Regions from separate parts of the Desulfobacca acetoxidans DSM 11109 genome, predicted to be linked through region 1. Evidence: riboswitches for the same ligand, from Rfam matches in the RefSeq annotation. Region 1 holds a riboswitch; each other region holds the start of a gene.
What was found. A riboswitch is a leader RNA that binds a small molecule or an ion and turns the genes downstream of it on or off. The one in region 1 is predicted to bind cobalamin.
Positions count from the first base shown of each region.

Region 2: another riboswitch for cobalamin. It lies ahead of DESAC_RS13435 (zinc-dependent dehydrogenase); the one in region 1 lies ahead of DESAC_RS03815 (hypothetical protein).
Region 3: another riboswitch for cobalamin. It lies ahead of DESAC_RS11110 (DUF2162 domain-containing protein); the one in region 1 lies ahead of DESAC_RS03815 (hypothetical protein).
Region 4: another riboswitch for cobalamin. It lies ahead of cbpA (modified peptide precursor CbpA); the one in region 1 lies ahead of DESAC_RS03815 (hypothetical protein).

Region 1 is NC_015388.1:900,735-903,196, reverse strand. Features, by position in the region: gene DESAC_RS03815 (hypothetical protein) at 538-1,710, opposite strand; cyclic di-GMP riboswitch class I at 1,788-1,863, opposite strand; cobalamin riboswitch at 2,039-2,215, opposite strand.
Region 2 is NC_015388.1:2,976,455-2,980,376, reverse strand. Features, by position in the region: gene DESAC_RS13435 (zinc-dependent dehydrogenase) at 1-755, opposite strand, end outside; cobalamin riboswitch at 1,034-1,219, opposite strand; gene DESAC_RS13430 (nicotinate phosphoribosyltransferase) at 1,331-2,728, shown strand; gene DESAC_RS13425 (DedA family protein) at 2,802-3,443, shown strand; gene thiC (phosphomethylpyrimidine synthase ThiC) at 3,572-3,922, opposite strand, start outside.
Region 3 is NC_015388.1:2,481,704-2,485,625, forward strand. Features, by position in the region: gene DESAC_RS11095 (cobaltochelatase subunit CobN) at 1-574, opposite strand, end outside; gene DESAC_RS11100 (DUF2149 domain-containing protein) at 561-899, opposite strand; gene DESAC_RS11105 (MotA/TolQ/ExbB proton channel family protein) at 868-1,473, opposite strand; gene DESAC_RS11110 (DUF2162 domain-containing protein) at 1,470-2,237, opposite strand; cobalamin riboswitch at 2,400-2,588, opposite strand; gene DESAC_RS11115 (TonB-dependent receptor plug domain-containing protein) at 2,880-3,922, opposite strand, start outside.
Region 4 is NC_015388.1:1,406,407-1,410,328, reverse strand. Features, by position in the region: gene DESAC_RS06075 (GGDEF domain-containing protein) at 1-309, opposite strand, end outside; cobalamin riboswitch at 699-905, shown strand; gene cbpA (modified peptide precursor CbpA) at 983-1,111, shown strand; gene cbpB (peptide-modifying radical SAM enzyme CbpB) at 1,127-2,530, shown strand; gene DESAC_RS06060 (universal stress protein) at 2,780-3,622, opposite strand; gene DESAC_RS06055 (sulfite exporter TauE/SafE family protein) at 3,609-3,922, opposite strand, start outside.

The sequences.
Region 1 (2,462 bases):
CCCGGGGTCCGCTCGGCGACCCACCGGGGATCACTCTGTGGCTTCACCTCCTTTCTGGAAAATTCGGCGCCCCGAGACAACCTCCATTGCCATCCCACGATCCCGGGCGCCCCCTTGACTGGCCGAAAACGCTGGAAAAACAACTTTCAGCCATCAATTCACAATTGCAATCATATTAAAAATCTCAGTTAGAGACTTGGGCAATATTGCTCAATGTTGAGATAATTTTGCTCTTTATCTGTCCTCTTTCTCAATGTCCGGTGATAATGTCTTCCTGCCTCGCCACCAAAGGGGGACTTAAAAAGCTCACCTTCCCAGCGCCTGTGGGAGGTTCCCCCTTTCCCCCCTTTTCTCAAGGGGGGGGCAGGGGGGATTGTAATATTTTCCTTTACCCCTACCTTTGTAATTTAACAACATTGAGGTCAGGGTGAGGGGTGAATCAGATATTGTGGGCATCGATAGACTTCCGCCGCGCCAACAAAGACCTGTTCGGTTAATGACAGGATAATCCGTCTTTCCCCCTGATCACGGCCACAATCAGTGACTCCGGCGCCGCCGCGCCGCAGCCAGGCGACAAAGACCGGCGCCCAGGAGCAGCACCGCGCCGGGGAGGGGAACTGGCGCAGCATCCAACGTAATCACCCAGGCTTCCGTCTTCCCAGCAGGATTGGACCCTTTTCCGGCAATCGTGAGGCCATCCGCAGAGACGCCAAGGGCTTCTGTTAACCCCCATCCGGTCGTGTCGACGCCGGCCGCGATCAACAATTCTTCAATGCTGACCATTCCAAGTTGTTCCGTCCATACAAACGCCTCAGTGCCGTTTCCAGATGTGCTTCTGCCAACCACGGTGGACCCGTCCGCAGAAACCGACAAGGCTTCGCTCGAAAAACTTCCTCCCGCCAGGTCGCCCAGGCCTATCATGCCGCCTGATTCGGTCCAGAGAAACGCTTCTCTTCCGTTGGAGGATAAGGAATTTCCGACCACGGCCAAGCCGTTATCAGAAATATCTTCCGCTACGCTCTTAAAAGATCCTCCCGGCAGATCTCCTAACCCCACCATGCCGGTTGATGCTTTCCAAATAAATGCTTCTTGACCATTGCTGGAGTGGCTCCAACCGACCACGACCGAACCATCCGCGGAAACTCCAGTGCCCTTGCTGTTAAAATCAGATCCCGGCAGATCTCCTAACCCCACCATGCCGGTTGATGCTTTCCAAACAAAAGCCTCATCACCGCTAGTGGACGTGGAGTAACCCACCACAGTGGAACCGTCCGCAGAGACGCTATCGGCGTAGCTTCTGGTATACCCCCCCGCTAGGTCGCCCAGACCTTTTATGCCGCCTGACGCGGTCCAAATAAACGCCTCTTCGCCTAAGCCAGACCGGCTCCAACCAGCCACGACCGAGCCATTCCCAGAAACGCCGAAGGCGATGCTATAAGTTTCCCCTCCCGGCAGATCGCCCACCTTCGCAAAGCCGCTCGAAGCCGTCCAACGAAACGCCTCGGCAGCGTAAGTAGGGGTAGACTGAAGACCGACTATAATGGAGCCATCCGCAGAAATGTCGTAAGCTACGCTACCTTTATAACCCTCCGACATGCCAAGGCCCGAAAATGTCATCGATTCGGAAGCCGCGGGAAGGAGCAGCATCAATGCCAAGGCCATGAAACAACCAAGCATCTGGTTCGTTATTGTCCTTCGATCAATACGCATGTGTTTATCTCCCTTCATGTACCATTATTTCAGGCAATTCGTTTATGCAATGGATAAACAAAAAAACCGGGCTGCCTGGTGGCAACCCGGCCGTCTCTGCTGAGACCCGCGGCTTTCCGGCCCCCGGTCGCCCGGGGTGTGGCTTGTTCACGACGTAACCATTTTTGGATCAGGCGGTGCCTTTGCTTACATCATGCCATGCTGCTTTACTCCGGCTGAGAGTTGACCGAAAAAAACCCGATTCCGCGGGAATCGGGGCCTTGCCTCATTCTGGCATCTACCATCTCTATAAGGCCCTCGGACCCGTTCCGCGAGGTCTGCATTGGACCATATCCCTATGAAACTGCCAGGTCTTCTGGCTCACGGATCGACCTACCAACCGCGCCTTCCCATGGGAGCTGCACTACCCCACAGTGGCTCACCTGCGGCCTTCGTCCCCGTTCACAGCGGCGCGCCCGCCTGGGATTCACACCCAGTTCCCTTGGCCAGTCATGGTGTTATCGTTCCTTGATTCACACCCTTCCCGGGGTCCGCTCGGCGACCCACCGGGGATCACTCTGTAGCTTCACCTCCTTTCCGGAAAATTCGGCGCCCCGAGACAACCTCCATTGCCATCCCACAATCCCGGGCGCCCCCTTGACTGGCCGAAAATGCTGGAAAAACAACTTTCGGCCATCAATTCACAATTGCAATCATATTAAAAATCTCAGTTAGAGACTTGGGCAATATTGCTCAATGTTGAGATAATTTTG
Region 2 (3,922 bases), 1.2 Mb from region 1:
AAAGCCTCCAAAGAGCCACAGGCTGGAATCACCACCTCCACTCCCTTGCCGGCCGTGGTCTCCAAAATGGCGGTTACCGGATCTTCCTGGAAAATGTCCAACAATAGATCGGCCCCGGCTTGGACTGCATCCTGCAAGCGTCCGGGATCATTTTCTACCAGGATTATCCGGGAAGCTCCCCGCAACCGCGCCACCTGGACCTGCAGCCAGCCCTGGGGACCGGCCCCCCAAATGGCAACCTGGTCCCCCATGCCAACCCTGGCCAGTTCCTGGGCGTTCAGGCAGCAGGCCAAGGGCTCGGCCAGGGCGGCAAGGTCAAAGGCTAGAGCGTCAGGCAGGTGCGATACCGCCCCCTGGTGCACACCGGCGGCGGGAACGGCGACGAACTCGGCCAAACCGCCGTCGTGGTGAAAACCGATAATCTGCATAGCCTGGCACATGTTCGGAGCGCCCTGTAGACACCAGCGGCAGCGGCCACAGGGCAATCCCGGAGCCACCTGCACCCGGTCACCCACCTGAAAGTCAGATAAATCATCGGAAACGGCGGCAATTTCTCCGGCGAGCTCATGCCCCAGGATGCGAGGCAACAGCAGGTCACGATGTCCCCGCTGCCACATCTTGACGTCGGTGGCGCAGAGCGAGCAGGCGCGCACTTGTATGAGGAGACCGCCGCTCGGGCAGAGAGGGCGAGAGACCTCGGTGATCGCTAAATCTTTGGGTCCCCGGAGGACCGCTGCTAACATCTGATCAGCCATTTTTCCACCTGTAGCGTTTGCCAAATCTTTTCCTATTTTATTGTCTTGACTTAGCGGTTACCCGCCCATCATGAGTAATGACTTCCCGGTAGCACCGGCTTTCCAGCCTGTGCTGCGAACAATTGCTAACTACGGCGGTACGGCGCTACGGCACTGCAGTACCGGCAGGCCCATCGGTAGGGGCGAATCTTGTATTCGCCTTATGCAACTTAGACCGGTTGGGCACCATAAAAAAAGCCCCTGGCGCGTCTGGCCAGGGGCGGTTGTTGCCATAAACCTGCCCTGAGGATCGACCTGCTCGTCTTCTGGCTTCCGGATCAACCTCCCCCGGCCCTTCCCGCCTGAGTGGGCTCAGACAGTGGTTCTGCCGGTTTTGTCCCCGGTTACAGCGGCGGGACCGCCCCGGATTCACACCGGGTTCCGTAGTTGGCGGCAGCCAACCCGCAGATCAACTCTACTGTTATGATACCTTATTATCACGACATCTGTCCTCCGTCAAGTCTGGTTTAATAAGGCTGAACAATAAAATTTATTGACGCAGAGAGGTCATTCCATTACATTTATAGTTCAAAAAAATGCTATCCAATAACCCGCATATAAACCACCCCCACTTAGGGGAGCAATACGCCCTTCTCACCGATCTCTATGAGCTGACCATGGCAGCCAGCTATCTGGAGGAGGAAATGCATGAGGAGGCGACTTTTAGCCTCTTCATCCGCAAGTATCCCCCGGATCGGGGCTATTTTGTGGCCGCCGGGTTGGAGGAGGCGCTTAATTATCTGGCAACCCTGCGCTTTGGCGAAGACGATCTGGCCTATCTGGATTCAACCCGCCTGTTTAAAATCGCCTTTCTGGATTACTTAAAAACGGTGCGATTTACCGGGGAGGTCTGGGCCCTGCCGGAAGGGAGCATCTTTTTCAAGGATGAACCGATCCTGGAGGTAACCGGGCCTATTATCGAAGCGCAGTTAGTCGAGTCCTTTCTCATCAACGCCATCAATCTGCAAACTATGATCGCCACCAAGGCGGCCCGCTCTACGGTAGCGGCCGGGGGGCGGCGGCTGGTGGATTTTTCCCTGCGCCGCACGCAAGGAACGGATGCGGGGCTCAAAGTTGCCCGGGCCAGCTACCTGGGCGGCTTTGTCGGGACGAGCAATGTCCTGGCCGGCAAGCTCTACGGTCTGCCTATCTTCGGTACCATGGCTCACTCCTATGTGACCAGTTTCAAAAGCGAGATTGAGTCTTTTCGGGCTTTTGCGCGGGCCTTTCCCCACAACACGGTGCTGCTGATCGACACCTACGACACCATCGCCGGGGCCAAGAAGGCCATTCAGGTAGGCCTGGAAATGGCGGCCCGGGGCGAGAGACTGCGCGGGGTACGGTTGGACAGCGGCGATATGGCGGCTTTGAGCATTGAGGTCCGCCGCCTGCTGAACGAGGCCGGCCTCGACTACGTTACCATCTTTGCCAGCGGCGGCTTCGATGAATTCAAGATCACCCGTACCCTGGAAGCTGGCGGGGTTATCGACGCCTACGGTGTCGGTACCAAGATGGGGGTTGCCGCAGACGCCCCTTATTTTGATATTGCCTACAAGCTGGTGAAATATGGCGATAAACCGGTGATGAAACTGTCTACCGGCAAAGTCACCTACGTTGATAAAAAACAGCTCTTCCGTTTTTATGAGCACCAAGGGCAGATGGCAGAGGACGTCATCGGACTGCGGGAAGAATCTTTTTCCCAAGCCAAGCCGCTGTTGCAGCCGGTGATGACCCAGGGACGGCCGCTGGCACCCCTGCCGCCGCTGAGCGCCTCTCGGGAATTATTTTTACGTGAATTTGAGCAGTTGCCGACACAGTACAAAATCCTTCAAGATCCACCTAACTATCCGGTGCGGATCAGCGCCGGACTACAACATTTACAGGAGCGGGTGGAGGATAACATCCGTCGGCAGGAATTAGGGGTGAGGGAATAGGGAAGAGGAGATATCTGAAGTTGGTTTGGATTCCTTCATATTCCTAGTTGAAACTTGAAACTCGAAACTTCATATGGGTCTAACCGAAACATTACTACACTATATCACGGAGCTCATCTCTTTTTTGGGTTATACCGGCGTCTTTGTCCTGATGGCCCTCGAGAGCATGATCGCTCCGGTTCCCAGCGAAATGGTCATGCCATTCGCCGGATTTTTGATTTACACCGGCGAATTTACCCTGTTAGGGGTGATGGCGGCAAGCACTCTGGGATCTATCATAGGTTCGCTGGCGTCGTATTGGATGGGACGCAAAGGCGAGATTGTGGTTCTGCGTTTTGGCCGTTATCTCATGCTGAATCCGCACCACCTGGAATGGACCGAGGCATTTTTCCGCCGCTACGGCAGCCGGACCATTTTCATCTCCCGTTTCATTCCCATCGTCCGCCACCTGATCTCTATCCCGGCGGGTTTGGGGAAGATGAACCTAACGCCATTTCTGGTTTACACTACCATTGGGGCCGCCATCTGGAATATGTTTCTGGCCTATCTGGGGTTGAAATTAAAGGAACATTGGGAGATCATTCATCATTATTCTCACACCCTGGACATTGTCGTAGTGGCGGCGGGCGTCGTTGGGGCGGCGGCCTATGTCTTCTGGTGGCGACGGCGGGTCAAGAACCGCAAAGCGATTGAACCCAACCCGATGGCCCAATAATGGGAGCGGGATAGGTATCGCTTTCCGGTATCGCGGCCCTGGGAGTAAGACCCCTCCAGCCGTTCAGTGAAGGGGAATCGATTTTTAATCGGACCGGCGCTGGCATCTTTTAGAGGCTGGCAGTCCTATCAGTCTTTTTCCCTTTCATCGAAGCGTTCATCAAAGACCTTCATGGCGCAGAATCGGCCGCACATAGTACATTGATCATCCTTGGCGCGGCTGGACAGACGATATTGCCTGGCTTTGTCGGGATTGACTGAGAGGCCGATCTGGGTTTCCCAATCCAGGGCGCGGCGGGCTTGGGAGATTTTCAGGTCCCAGTCTGCGGCGCCGGGCAGCCCCCGGGCAATATCGGCAGCGTGAGCGGCAATCCGGGAGGCGATGACGCCGTCGATGACGTCCTGAACCTCGGGCAGTTTGAGGTGTTCAGCGGGGGTGACATAGCAGAGAAAGGCAGCCCCCAGGCTGGCGGCCAAAGT
Region 3 (3,922 bases), 1.6 Mb from region 1:
CATAGATACCACTTTCGGGATTTTGCACCACCTCATCCCGGAAAGAGACCTCAAAACCAAGTTCCTGTTTAAGGCTGTAGAGAATAAGATTCTTAATATTTTCCAGGCCACCTTGGGAAAAATAGGCCACCATCTTCTTATCGGCCCTGATCCCCATCTTTTTCTGGTCATCGTCATAGGTGCCGCCGCCGACGTAATAGACCTTGATTCCCTTTTTTATAGCTGCTTCCAGTTCTGGTTTCACCGCCTCGATGAGGTTGTGTCCCATGATCCAGACTAAGATCAGACGGGATTCTTTCAAGGGCAGCAGATTCTTCTCCCGGATACCTGAGGTGGGATAGACATGGAATTCCACCTTTTGCCTTAAGTTCGGATAATCCTGATAGACCGCCTTTACCGCTTCAGTGGCGACCTTGGAAGAGATGTCGCCCAACAGCAGGCTGACCTTCACCTTGGCGGCAACGGCTGATCCCGGAAAAATGAAGAGCCAAAACAGGAGGCAACTTAGAGCCAGGATGAACCGCCGCCATGACTTCAATGTTCCATCGGCTGCAGCCGCCTTATTCCGGGACATACACCACCCTGCCGTCTTTAAGCTGATAGGCCGTTCCCAGACGGACGCCTTCGCCGCTAAGTTTCTTGTCTGTCACCTTTCTAACCTTGATTTCCTTACCACTTTTGGTAATAATCTCCATCTGGCCATCGGCGTTCTTCTTGGTGATGGTCACCTCGGATTTGGGGTTTACCAGGTCCAGCATGTTATAAGCCATAAACAGGGCGATCATCATGCTGACGATAAAGGCGACGCTGGCGTCAAACAGGTTGGCCACTCCGGAGATGGGGTCTTCCAGGGGTTCGTCGTATCTATCAAACCGCCGCGGTCTTCTTAATAAACTCATCTTCCTCTCCCGCCCGGATATCCGACCTCTGGGCCTTGGCCTGCCGGAGCCGCAATTCCGTCAGATATTCCATCTCCCGCATGTCGGCCCGCACCCACTTTTCTTTTATCAGCGACATGAGATAGGCCGCCACCCCGCAGGCCAGACCGACAACGGTGGCAGTAAAGGCCGTGACCATGCTTCCCGCCATTTTTGGCATGTCTCCCTGGGCCAGGGCCGCCAGGGAAATGCCCATGGGAATCAAGGTCCCCATTAAACCCACGGCCGGGCCCACCCGAATAGCAAACCTGACCTTATCTAGACCCTTAATTAGCTCAAGTTCGAACTCCTGGAGGTGCTTTTCCAACTCAAGATCGAGGTTGGCTGATAGAGTCAAAACCTCGGAGTCCAACATGGTTCGATAGCGCCGTAACCCGACCGATCTTCCCTGCCGCCGGTCAATATATTCCCGCAGAAAACCGCCGGCAGATATCACGATCCAAAAAGTAAGCAGAATAAGTCCAACTACTACCGGATAAAACAGAGCTGAGGCAATAACGTAGAGAAACGTCTCAAGACCCGCTAGAATATTCATTCACCAACCTCGCGTCGTTTATTCATCAGGAAGCCGACCAACAAGGCGGCCAGGAGTAGGAAAAAAACGCCGATATGTTCAACCAGGACCAAGTTGCCTCCCTCCGTGGCAAACGATTGATAGATGCTTTTGGCCGCCTCAATATGGGCCGGAAGAAAAAGAGAACTCAGAAAATACAGGCCTATGGCCAACATGCTTAAACCGAGGCCGATCCTCTGATTTAACCGGGTTGATCTCAGGGTGAAAAGTTTGAGGCCCAGATAAATCAGCAGCGACAAGATGATAAACGTTGCACCCAATCCCAGCCCCACCACCCATGCAGGCAACTTGATCACCTGTAAGGCCGCCCAGGTGGAAAAGGTTATGGCCGTCAGGCAGACGGGACAGGGAAGAAGAAGGAATAAGGTTGGTGGCCGGGCCGACCGGGTGGCAGTCGGGTGGGCTGGTTGACGGCAGCCGGCGTGCACCCCACACCCGGAATCTGATCCTGCCCAGCTGTGGATGAGATATAAGCCCCAGACCATCATGCCTAAGGCCATGGCAATATGGACATATGGTCCTTTTCGCACCAGCGGCGTCAGGATCTTGATCAAACTTTCGCAAAACCCTGCAGCTAACAGAAAGGTTCCCAGATACAATAAGAGCGTCAAAACCAGACCCCGCCAACCCACCTGCCCCAGTCCCAGTCCGAAGCCGACCTTTACCACAAAGACGCTCAGACTGAATAACATGCCGCCGATCCACAAGATCAGGTTTAGATCCATCGTCTATCCCTCTGTCCTGAGAGATTCAATTTCTCAGGCCAAAAAAAAACCTTGAGCCCAAAATGGACCCAAGGATTGCACCCAGCTTGCTTTGTCCTTAGGCTAAGCCGTGTCGGTTTTCCATCCCGAGCGGCCGCGTTATCCCCAATCACACGTTGGGCAATACATATTGATTTACAGGCAGGTCTTCTGATTCCCGGATCATCCTTATTCCTGCACCTTCCCACCCGGCTTCAGCACGGGCAGTGGTATCTCGCAGGTATCGTCCCCGGTTACAGCGGCGGGACCATGCCGGACTTGCACCGGCTTCCCTTTTAAGCCCCGAAGGGCGCCTGTAATATGACCCTATTAAGTCAGAAAAAAGTTTCTGGTTGGTTACGGAACCTTGTTGTAAAAACCTTCCGGCGGGTCTGAAACCCGCTCCTCCGTATTGGCCTGCCGGTGCTGCAGTGCTGTAGGGCAGGAAAGCGAAAGGCATCCCGCCTTCTAAAATTCACCGGCACCAATTTTCATGCTTCGCCGGTAACCCGTTGGTAATGAGCATTACCTTGGCTAACTTTAAAATTCCCCTCCGAATCTGTCAAGGAGAAAATAGGTATCGGCCTGTGACTCCAACAGTAGATAACCACCGGGTAGCGGTCATTAAAATCTCAGCGTTATCTGACTCCAGATGGTCCGGCCCGGCGAGGGGTAGTAATAAAAGTATTCCCGATCGAGCATGTTATCCACCGACAGGGAGAGGTCCATATACTTCACCGGGGTAAAGATTATCTTGGAATTCAGAGTGAAATAGGGATCGTAGGAACCGTAGACATTGTTGTATTGATCGCTGTTGTCGTCCCTGCTTATCAATTTGCTGACATAGTGTCCCGAGAGAAATCCCTTGACTTTCCAATAGGTAGCCGTAATCCCAAAGTTGAATTGCTGTCGGGGAGTGTAGGTGATCTTTTTACCCACTGATTCCGGATTAAAAGGATTCTCGTTGATCCGGGCATCTAATAGGGTGGTATTGCCGAAAACCTCCAGCCAGGACCAGAGCTTCTGGGTAATCTCCAGCTCAACCCCTCTAATGGTCGCCTTACCGGCGTTCTTATAAATCTGGGTTTTGCCGGTGATGTCTGCAGGATCGGTCACCCGATAAATCAAATCATCAACGTAATTTTCAAAGTAGGTCGCGGTAAAGACCATCCCTTCCAGCGGTTTCATGGTGGTGCCAATCTCCCACGAGGTAGCAGTTTCCGGGATCAGATCGGGATTGCCCTTGTATAGGGTACCGCTGCTGGCTAGCCACGTGCGGTAAAGTTCATAAATATTTGGAGCCCGAAAGGCGCGTCCCACAGATGCCCGCCAGGTCATCCACTCCAGAGGACGATAGAGAAAGGCAAGTTTGGGGCTGAGCGCCAGTTTGCTCCGGCCAGGCAGGTATACTGTGGGTGTACCGGCAGATGCCATGTAATTACCTCCGTAAGTCTCCCACCAATCCAGCCGGACCCCGAGCACCGTATTGAACTTGGGATGCCAGGCGATTTCGTCCTGGAGGTAGAGCCCAATATTTCGGTCCTGGCCGCCGCTCATTTGGGTGAGTGTCGATACCGCATCAGGGTAACGCCAATTGTTCACCGAATACGTCTTGCTGTTCGACCAGCCGCTATTATAAGAGATGCCGCCCACCAACTGCTGTTTCT
Region 4 (3,922 bases), 510 kb from region 1:
ACCGAATTGCTCAAAAAAGAAACGGCGATTGTGCAACCTGGTAAGATCATCCACGGAGGCCATTTTCACTAATTTCTCTTGGGCTGCGGCAACCTTGCGGGTAAGTCTGGCAATAAAATAATATAATCCTCCCAATACCAGGAGAATCACCGCTAGACTCACTAATATCCAGACATAATCTCTCTGGTTGGGGTCGCTGAACAGGATCGCGGCGGCATCAAATCCGATCATGGTGTCCTGAGGTTCCACCTGCCACGATTGCCGGTCAAAGTACGAAATCTGACGCCGTGTTTCATAATTAATGTTCATCCGCAAACTGCGTTGCTGCCCCTTGCAGCACAAAGAGAAAAACGAAAATCATATTTGTCGGAGCGGGATTAGCCTGCCCCTACAAGGGATAACTCCAAAAATAAAGGACTTTCCGGGTGGAGACTATCAAAGAGTTATTTGAACATTTGAATATCTTACAAATAACGCGGGCAGCCTCTTTTCTGATACGGTTTAAGTTGCGCGAACCTCAAGCAGCCCAAATAAGCCCCTTAACAAGGCGCATGAAAGTCCTTCGAACGATTATTTTTTATCATGCGATCAGCAGAGATACAATCCTTTCCACAATTATAGAAAACGATGGGCGCGATAGGCCAAAGGCAAACCGGTTGTAGAAATATTTATCGCACACCGAAGCCGGTTTATCATTGACAAAGGCGGGAGGATTAAGTATGAATTAGATGTTGGTCAGCATCCCGGAACACGGTGTAAATCCGTGGCGGTCCCGCCGCTGTAATCGGGGACGAGGAGGGCGAAGGGAATATCCCGGCCACTGCCGCAGGCCACTGCGGTGGGAAGGTTGCGCCTTCAACGGTTAATCCGAAAGCCAGAAGACCTGCTGTTCCAGACACAATTTAGTGAACTGCTTATGGTAAAGGGAGTTCCGTATCATACGGGATTCCCTTTTTTATTTTAATCCTAAGGAGGATGGAAGATGCAACAAAAGGTCATTACCCCAGATTCTTCCAAAAAACTTGCCCCCATCGGTTACCGCTATAGCTGCAAATCCGATGGCACCAACACTGGCCTATCCCACTACATTCTGTTGGACAACAAGAAGTAAGATAAGGATGCACTCTTGAAACCTGCAACATCGCTTGCCGGGGTCTCTGCCAATGTGGGGCAGGGCCCCCGCTTTTCCCTGATGGATATCGGTCATCCCGATTACGCCGTCCTCATCGAAGGGGATACCGGTTTCTGGACCCTGGTTCCCCGGGCCGAGGCTGGAGAATACTTATTAGGCAACTTCATACCCCAGATATTCATGGAACACCAGGAACACTTTCAGCGGGAGATGCAAACCCTGCGCTTTGAGCTGATCCCCTCGGCGGTCTATTTTAACCCTACAGAACGATGCAACCTAAATTGCTCCTACTGTTATATCCCCAGCGACATCCGGCTCGGCGGGATGGATATGCCGCCGTTGCGGCTCCTCCAAGCATTAGAGATGTTGTCGGATTACTTCGGCCGTACCCTGCCGGAGGGTGTCATGCCGCAGATTATATTTCATGGCAGCGAACCGATGATGGTCAGGGATGCGGTTTTTGCCGGGATTGAACGATACGGCAACCGCTTTCGCTTCGGCATCCAGACCAATGGCACTATGCTGGACGATGCAGCATTAGCTTTTATCCAGGCGCACCAGGTCAGCCTGGGCCTCTCCCTGGACGCTCCGGTAGCGGATATTGCTGATCAAACGCGGAAAAACTGGCAGGGCCGCGGGGTATACGGTGTAGTAGCTCCTCTCTTGGACCGGTTAGCAGATTACCCAAACTACAGTGTCATCTGCACCGTCACCCAAACCAATGTAGACCGTTTGACAGACATGGTAGAATTTCTTCATGGCGCCGGTGTCAGGGTGGCCATGCTCAATCCGGTACGTTGCACTCAACCCGGAGGCCGTGATCTCAAACCGGATGACCAAGTCTTTGCCCGACACTTCAGTGCCGCCCTAGAGCGGAGCCATGATCTGTTTCAGGCCACCGGCCGCAAACTGGTCATCGCCAATTTTGCCAATATCCTCATAGGCATCGTAGCACCGTTGGCCCGCCGCCTGATGTGCGACATCTCTCCCTGCGGCGGCGGACGCTGTTTCTTTGCCCTGTCAGCCAGAGGTGACCTCTTCCCCTGCAGCGAGTTCATCGGCATCCCGGAATTTAGGGGGGGCAATCTCTTCAACACTCCGGTGGAGGACATCCTCAGAACCCGCCCCTTCCAGGACATGACCAGCCGCAAGGTGGAGGATTTCGAACCCTGCCGAAGCTGCGCCATTCGCCATTTCTGCGGTGCTCCCTGCCCTGCGGAGATTTATATGTGCTCTCAAACCCTGCATGCTCCGGCTCCATACTGCGAATTTTATGTGGAGCAGGCCAAGTTCGCTTTCCGGGTCATTGCCGCTGGTCAAGTAGACAACTATGTTTGGGATGGCTGGAAGGAGGGTACCGAACAGAGTTTTGCTCTCCCCACCATATCATCTATCTGACCTATTCGATCCCAATCTCCGGGTTTCCAATTGGAGAACAACTTATACCAATCCCCAATTAAAAAAGCAGGGCGAACCTTGTGTTCGCCCACATCTTTAGCAGAACACAGGATTCGCCCCTATAGCAATAGGTTCTAAGGAACACAACGAAGCATGAAAACAGAACCGTGGCGGCTGCTCACAATAATGCCTTTTCGGCCCACTGCCCACCGCTCACCGCCCACTGTTTTCATATAACGACAATGAGGTTTAGGTCTTGACGATGAGCAGCGGACAGGGCGCCTGGGTCATCACCTGCTCGGTAACGCTTCCCATGAAGAGGCGCTTGAGGCCCGTCCGGCCGTGGGAACCCATGATTATAAGATTAACCTGCTCTTCCCGGCCAAGGTCCACAATGGCTTTTGGGGCCTTGCTTACCCGCAGGAATTCGCGGGTGGCGATGCCCATGGCCTCGGCCTCGGTCTTGACTTCGGAAAGGTAGCCTTTGACGCCCCGCATTAGATTATCTTTGAGGTTGACGTCGCCATACAGTTGAAATGGCAGGTCCAGGGCTGAGAGGATCAGCAATTCGCTGTTATATGACTTCGCCAGGTCCAGGGCGCGATCTACGATCTTGACGCTGGCTTCCGAACCATCCACGGCCAGCAAGATCTTTTTCCAGTTCAGGCTCGCATGTTCCGGAATAACCAGCACATCCTTTGTGCTGTAGCCGATAACCTTGGCCGTGGGGCCACTCATAAAGAATCGTATAATTCCCTGGTCTTCGCGTAAACCCATAACAACCAGGTCAAAGTCTTCACTGGCAGCGATGTCGGCAATTACCTCATGAGGCTCGCCCACCGGACAGGCTACCGATATTTCTACCCCCGCCTCGGCGGCCAGGTCCAGGGCCAGGGACGCGGCTTGGTCACACGGGGCTCGCATGAGCTTCTCTATCTCACCCACCCCGGCAAACCGCAGGTCACCATGATAGGGCGGCACAACCGAAATAACCGAGATACCGTTTTGGGTCAGTTTGAAGGTTTCCTGCAAGGCGTGCAGACTTGATGCAGCCCCATCAACCGGCACCAGTATTTTCTTATATTTTGCCATAATTTTCGCTACCTACGGTAAGATGCAGCCTCTCTGCCCTTTTGGCCTTTACCATCGCCCCGATGATGATCACTGCACCGGTGAGCAGAGCAATGCACATAGAGATAAAGCTGGCCGAGTTTAATATCGTGAGGAGACCGTCATCCCAGTTTAGCACTCCGAGTTGCTTGAGATACTTGGGAATGGCCAGACCACGACTTACCGCCACGATGAGCATAATTGTTCCCATGACGATTTTGATCATGTGCTCTTTGACATAGGTAGTGCCGATGGCGCCCAACTGCACTCCTAAAAGAGAGC